Regions from separate parts of the Proteus faecis genome, predicted to be linked through region 2. Evidence: predicted binding sites of a transcription regulator. Region 2 holds the regulator's gene; the other holds the start of a gene.
The links. Region 2 encodes PurR, which represses purine synthesis genes. Its sites were predicted from a motif close to CANGCAAACGTTTGCNTG; they were not measured.

Region 1 (3,845 bases), on a different contig from region 2:
ACAATAGCGAATAAAAGTAGATAAATAAATAGCAAAAAGGCGGAATAAAAATATATTCCGCCTTTTGTCTTTAAAACCGATTATTTAAATTAAATTGCCCACTCACCCGCATAAAATGCCACTAGAGCAATAGTAATTAAGACTGTACCAATATTGAGTTTACGCCATTCACCTGCAAATATACGACCAATAACCAAACAGCCGAAACCTAACATAATACCGGTGACAATATTACACGTTAAAACAATAAATACAGCGCACACCATGCCTGACATTGCATCAACAAAATCACTAAAATCTAACTTAGTAACATTACCTAGCATCAATAAACCGACATACATTAATGCTGGCGCCGTTGCGTAAGCGGGAACTAAATAAGAGAGAGGCGATAAGAAAAGGATCAATAAAAATAAAATACCAACTACTGTGGCGGTTAATCCAGTTTTACCACCAGCAGCTGTTCCTGCGGCTGATTCAACATAAACCGCAGCAGGTGCTGCGCCAATAATGCCCGCAAAAATGCTACTCACAGAGTCAGAAGTCAGCGCTTTTCCGCCATTAATAATTTGCCCACGTTTATCTAATAAATTTGCTTGACCTGCAACAGCACGAATAGTCCCAGTGGCATCAAAAATAGCCGTCATTACTAACGCAAGAACACTCGGTAATACTAAAGGTTGTAAGGCACCTTTAATATCCATCGCAAACAATAAAGAAAGTCCATCCTCACCCAATTGAGGCATTTTAAAGATCCCTTGATATTTCACATTAGGATCAAAAATAAGACCAATAATCGAAATAGCCACAATCACTAATAGCACGCCACCGGGTACTTTACGTTTTTCTAATCCGAAAATAGCGGCTAACCCAGCGAGTGACATCAGAACAGAAAATGACGTAAATTTCCCCATAGCGACAGGTAAACCATCAAATGGGTTTTTAACCACTAATCCAACACTGTTTGCTGCAATTAAAAGCAGAAAAAGCCCGATCCCTATTCCCGCACCATGCGCAATCCCTATTGGAATATTTTTTAAGATCCAAGTACGAATGCCTGTTAATGAGAAAACGGTAAATAAACATCCCATTAAAAATACGGCACCTAATGCAACGGGTACAGAGATATTTTGTCCCAAGACCAAGCTAAAAGCGGTAAATGCTGTTAAGGAAATAGCACAACCAATTGCCATAGGAAGATTTGCCCACAAACCCATTAGAAGAGAGCCCAATCCCGCGACTAAACAGGTTGCAATAAAAACCGCTGTATGTGGAAAACCGGCTTGCCCTAACATACTAGGAACAACAATCACGGAGTACACCATAGCTAGAAATGTCGTCAAACCTGCGATCATTTCTTTGCGAACAGTTGTGCCACGTGCTGTAAGTTTAAAATAGCTATCCAGTTTACCTGTGCTTGCTGATTGATTAGCAGACATTACATTCCTCTGACATAAAAACGGTTCACTCTCCAAAAAACGAAAACGATTACGTATCAATTAGAATAGCCTCTTATTGATAAATAATCTTAAGAGGGAGTCAAAAAGCAAACGTTTGGTTTTTCGTGTGGATTGAGTGAGAGAATTTGACGCAAACGATTATCTGGTGATTTTAGGGTAAGAATCAAGTGAAAAAATACATTTTTAATAAAAATGTCATAAAAAGATAGTTTAAAGTTAGAAAAACAGAAAAAGAGGAAAGCAGTTACCTACTTTCCTCATTATTCTACTTTTGTACAATTATCTAATATCATACTTATCTCACAGTAGAAAACATCTTAATCAATTGTTTTTATTGAATTTATATTACTCATTACGATGACTAGGTATATCTATCTATTATTAGTAACTTTAATAAGTTACTTAGATAAATAATACCTCCCGTTCCCAATGTGTGGCGATTAATGATTTGCAGTATTCATTATTTTTATCTGAAGATAAGCTTATCTTCTACTTCTAACGTTAGATGAATAAATGCTGTTTTAGCAAACCGTTTTCTGTTTTGTATAAGCATTTCTAGATTATTCTTAATAAATTTTAAAATAAGCGAAATTACGAAAGATAATTATAACCATTTATAGAAAACAAGAAGATAAGATCTTAATATTTAGAAATCGAGAAAAGAAAGGCTTCCTCTATCGCACTCCTATCTTCTAAATAGAATACGATAGAGAAGAAATAACATTAAGATGGGCTATTATTGAGTGTTTTAACCCCTTGGTTCCAACGTTCCATCGTTGAAACTAAGAATAAACCCGTCATAGCAACCAATAAGAATGGTAGTGAAGATGATGAAATTTCAGACATCGCCCCCGCCAGCAAAGGCCCTGCTAAATTACCAATCCCCCATAACATCGCAGCTGATGCATTAGCGACCATCAGATCATTACCTGAGAAGTATTGCCCAATTTGTACCAACGCAATGGTGTATATCGCACCGGCTGTTGCACCTAATACCAGTAATAAAGGCCAAATCAAAAATGTATGGGACATCATGATAGGTAGTAATAAGCTTGCTAGTAAAGTCACTACACCGCAAACTCGATATAACCGCGTTCTGTTCATATGATCAGCAAGCCAACCAAATGGCATTTGCATAATGGCATCACCCGCTAAAATAGCGCTTATCATCATTGCCGCAATAGCTTCAGTATGCCCTACACTTAAGCCATAAATAGGAAACATTGAAAGCACGGTGCCATCAAAAAAAGCAAAGAAAACAATTCCACCACAGATTGCTGGCGCAACTTTAACAAAGTGGATAATAGAAAAATTAGGCTCTTGCGTATCTTTTGGTAGTTTATCTCCGGTTTTCTGATCCATCATTAAAAATAGAACAATAGAGATAATATGAATAAAAACACTAATTAAAATCGGTGTCTTATCTGCAACCCCATACAACGCAATAATTGAAGGTCCTAATAACTGACTAATCGTAAATACCGTGGTATATACCGCTAAAATCCGCCCACGTTTATTATCTGGTGAAAGCTCATTAATCCATGTTTCTCCTAAACAAATCATCACACCACTGGCAATACCCGTGATTAATCGTAAAGGAAATAGCAACTCTAGAGGTAAACTTCCCATTAAGGGTAATAAACTTATTGCAGAAATAATGGTTGCTAATAGCATGGCAAAGCGTTTACCGATCCATTGGACAATACGCCGAGCAAAGGGGGAAATAATTAACATTCCAATAGCGGGTGCTGCGGAAATAAGCCCAATAATAGACTCATTAATACCCACTAAATTAAGGCGCAGTGCCACCATAGGAATAGTTAATCCGATAACAATTCCGATAACCCCAATGCTTACCGTGATAGTTGTTATCGCAAAAACTTCAGATTGGCGATAATTTTGATGTGACATGTTGTTTTGTTTCTGCAAATAACAGAAACCTCTGTAATAAAAGGAAGGTGGTTAAATAAAATATTGTTGTATTATAGGGGATAAGAAATAGATAAACATGCTTAAAAAGTAATGTTAATTAGAGAAAGATCTCCATTTGACTGTCGAAGATCTTTGCCTTTCACAATATTCTCACTTCATCGTTATTTATCCTACAACGCTTAAGAAAAATAACGATAGATAAGCACACTACCTGATGCCAATACAATGGTATAAATCACACTCATAAATCGTGCTTTTGACATCCGTAATGTTAAATTTCGCCCTAACCATACACCAGCAAACATAGCAGGTAAGAAAATAACGGCTAACTTAAGGAGTGCCAATTGCCAATAAATACCTGCAAATAAGAAGATAACCACTCGCGTAAGTGTGCTAAAGCCAATCAATGTCGTTTGTGTAATGCGAAACTTGTTTTTATCTGCAATTCTACCTGAT
Region 2 (3,845 bases):
TTATTATTGCCTCTATCGGGACTATAATGGGTATTATTTATGGGTGGGGTCAAACAAATATTAATGACTATTACTTAGGCTTTATCTATTTACCTGCCTTTATCGGAATAAGTATTACCAGCATTCTCTTCGCACCTATCGGTGTGAAAGTCGCTTATCGACTTCCTATCCCAAGAGTTCGCCAAATATTTGCATTATTTCTATTCTTAGTCGTGGTGAAAATGATATATACGCTTATTATGGAATAATAACTTGTTAATGAAATAAGCTTTTTGAGGATAATTTCTAGGAATTACAAACAAGGCCTATGCTAATTAAAATAAAGGTAATTCCTAGTTAAACCAACTCTTTTCAAAGGAGAAATCATAATTACAACATAATAACAGCCTAACATAACTATAAATATTTTATTTTAGTTACAATTTTTAGCTTTAAAAACCATGTCTTGTTGCCAATCCAGAACTGCCCCCCATTTTATTTGCCAGTCTAATAACCACATAACAGAATGAAATTTGTACTTTTTACTTCTCTCATTATAAATGCCATTTTGCTACTTTACGTGTAGGCAAGAGGGATATACTCTTATGAGTATAATTAATCTATATAGCTTATAATTATAGATAAAAGATATTTAGCTGTTATTTCAGCAGATTTTTGTTAAAATAATTAGCAAAATAGTAACAACTTAGTTATTCATTTGCCTCATTCTATCGATTCAAATAATTTTGATGGAATGATTTCAGGCACAAAACCCGAAATAGATAGTTTAAAGGAGTACGCAATGTCTTTCGAATTACCAAAATTACCTTATGCGTTAGATGCTCTTGAACCACACATCTCTAAAGAAACTTTAGAATATCACTACGGCAAACACCACCAAACCTATGTAACTAATTTAAATAACCTAGTTAAAGGTACTGATTTAGAAAGTAAATCTTTAGAAGAAATCATCAAGTCTACTGATGGTGGTGTTTTCAATAACGCTGCACAAGTATGGAACCACACTTTCTACTGGAACTGCTTAGCACCAAATGCAGGTGGCGCACCAACAGGTAAAATTGCTGAAGCTATCAACAAAGCATTTGGCTCTTTTGAAGAATTCAAAAAGCAATTTAATGATGCTGCAGCAAAAAACTTCGGTTCAGGTTGGACTTGGTTAGTTAAAAAAGCTGACGGTTCAGTTGCGATTGTTAACACATCAAATGCTGCAACACCTGTTTCAGGCACAGACAAACCTCTGTTAACTGTAGACGTATGGGAACATGCTTACTATATCGACTACCGCAATGCACGCGTTAAATATTTAGAAGAGTTCTGGGCATTGGTTAACTGGTCATTTGTTGAAGCTAACCTTGCTTAATTTAGTGTGATAATCAAAGGTGAATGAGTAAAATTCATTTTTGATGACATAATAACAAAGGGCCTTGAGCCCTTTGTTATATTCAGTATTCGATAATCTATTACTTAAATTAATCGAGTACTTATTAAAACATGATTAGAAAAGCAGAGTAGAAAAAATAACAATCATAACCAGCGCTGCTATTGCTGTACTCAAACCAAATTTCAGATCCGTATCCATCTATTCTCCCTCAAAATGATTATAATACACATAATTAACCATAACCTTGTCATGGTTAATTATTATTACATATCAGAATTTGTTAAAATAGCGACTAGTGCACAATTTATAACATTGATTAATACTTTCACTTTTGAGCTAGATCATACAAAATTCACAGCTAATCGCTAAATTATTGCCAGTGTTTGCCCTATGTATGACTATACTGGCAGTTAAACCATAAAATTAGATAAAAGAGACCAATGAAGGTCAGGAGTTTTCCACACCATGGCAACAATAAAAGACGTGGCAAAACGCGCAGGCGTATCAACCACGACTGTTTCTCATGTGATCAACAAAACCCGTTTTGTTGCTGAGAACACACGAGCAGCAGTTTGGGCCGCTATAAAAGAATTAAATTATTCGCCAAGTGCCGTTGCGCGTAGCTTAAAAGTCAATCACACAAAATCTATAGGCCTGTTAGCCACGTCCAGTGAAGCTCCTTACTTTGCTGAAGTGATTGAAGCAGTTGAAAATAGTTGTTATAGCAAAGGCTATACCCTGATTTTATGTAACTCACATAACAATCTTGATAAGCAAAAAGCGTATTTAGCCATGCTGGCACAAAAACGTGTTGATGGATTATTAGTCATGTGTTCTGAATATCCCGATCACCTTCTGACTCTTTTAGAAGGCTATCGTAATATTCCAATGGTTGTCATGGATTGGGGCAAAGCGCGTGGTGACTTTACAGATACCATTATCGATAACGCTTTACATGGTGGTTATATCGCAGGTCGTTACCTTATTGAGCGAGGTCATCGTGATATTGGTATTATCCCTGGTCCATTAGAACGGAATACAGGTGGTGGTCGCTTACAAGGTTTCTTAAAAGCCATGGAAGAAGCAAAAATCACAGTAAAAGATGAATGGATTGTACAAGGTGACTTTGAACCAGAATCTGGTTATAAAGCTATGTACCAAATGCTAAATCAAAAACATCGCCCTACTGCTGTTTTTTGTGGTGGTGATGTCATGGCAATGGGCGCAATTTGCGCTGCAGATGAACTTGGTCTGCGTGTTCCTTTAGATATTTCCATTGTGGGTTACGACAATATTCGTAATGCACGTTATTTTACACCAGCGCTAACAACCGTCCATCAGCCAAAAGAGCGTTTAGGTCAAATGGCATTATCAATGTTGCTTGATCGCATCGTCAATAAACGCGAAGACGCCCAAACAATCGAAGTTCATCCGCGATTAGTTGAGCGCCGTTCAGTTGCCGATGGTCCTTTTATCGACTACCGCCGTTAATTCTTATTTATCCAGTTATCTGATTTCTAGCGAAGCCATTCCTCATTTAAGGTTTGGCTATCTCCAAGATAATCTAACAACCATGTCAAAGCAGGCGATTCACTTTTATCGACCCACGTCAGGCAGCATGGGCTGTCTGGCAATGGCTGTGCCAGCTGTAAAGTAACCAGTGTACCTTGTTCAATTAAAGGTTCAGCACGGTGCCAAGGTACCATTCCTACGCATAATCCAGCTAATAAGCATTCAAGCCCCATATCCCATGTCGGTACAACCATTCTACGTTGATTATTTAGCGCCCATGTGTCACGCTTTGGTAAACTGCGTGATGTATCTTCTAAGCATAAACTTGGATAAGGTCGCATTTCATCATCCGTTAGTGGATGTTGTGCTTTCGCTAAAGGGTGATCAACATGACAAACACAACGCCAAGGCATAAATCCCATATCTCGAAAACTATAACGTTCACCAATGGGTGAAGCTCTTGTTGCACCAATAGCTAAATCGACACGACCATTAACTAAAGAATCCCATACGCCATTAAACACTTCAGGGTAGACATACAGTTCAATATCCGGAAAATGACGGTAGAAATCGAGAATAAGTTGTTGTGTTCTTTCAGGTTTAACAATGCCATCAACGGCTATACTGAATTGACCACGCCATCCATTAGAAACTTGTTGGCAAAGATGCCGAGTGTCATTCATTTTTTTGATAACAGATCGTGCTTCTTTGATGAAAATTTTACCTGCATCGGTTAATTCTACATCACGGTGACGACGCTCAAACAGAGGAACAGCAAGCCATTCCTCTAGTTGCCTAACAGTATAACTAACGGCGGATGGCACTCTGTGCAATTCTTGAGCAGCCGAGCTAAAACTTCCTGTTCTTGCGACTGCATCAACAACTTCTAAAGAGTATTCTGACCACATAGAGTTTATTCCTTTGAAAATTTTTCACAGCATTAACCAAATAT

Region 1: a site for PurR is predicted at 1,585-1,602, ahead of QSH13_RS08495 (NCS2 family permease). Genes of this name have one in related genera too.

Annotation. Positions count from the first base shown of each region.
Region 1 is NZ_JASVWV010000005.1:29,700-33,544, forward strand. It holds gene QSH13_RS08495 (NCS2 family permease) at 90-1,436, opposite strand; gene QSH13_RS08500 (MFS transporter) at 2,181-3,368, opposite strand; gene QSH13_RS08505 (sulfite exporter TauE/SafE family protein) at 3,569-3,845, opposite strand, start outside.
Region 2 is NZ_JASVWV010000001.1:197,725-201,569, forward strand. It holds gene QSH13_RS00910 (sulfite exporter TauE/SafE family protein) at 1-248, shown strand, start outside; gene sodB (superoxide dismutase [Fe]) at 782-1,360, shown strand; gene cydH (cytochrome bd-I oxidase subunit CydH) at 1,496-1,579, opposite strand; gene purR (HTH-type transcriptional repressor PurR) at 1,847-2,872, shown strand; gene punR (DNA-binding transcriptional activator PunR) at 2,899-3,801, opposite strand.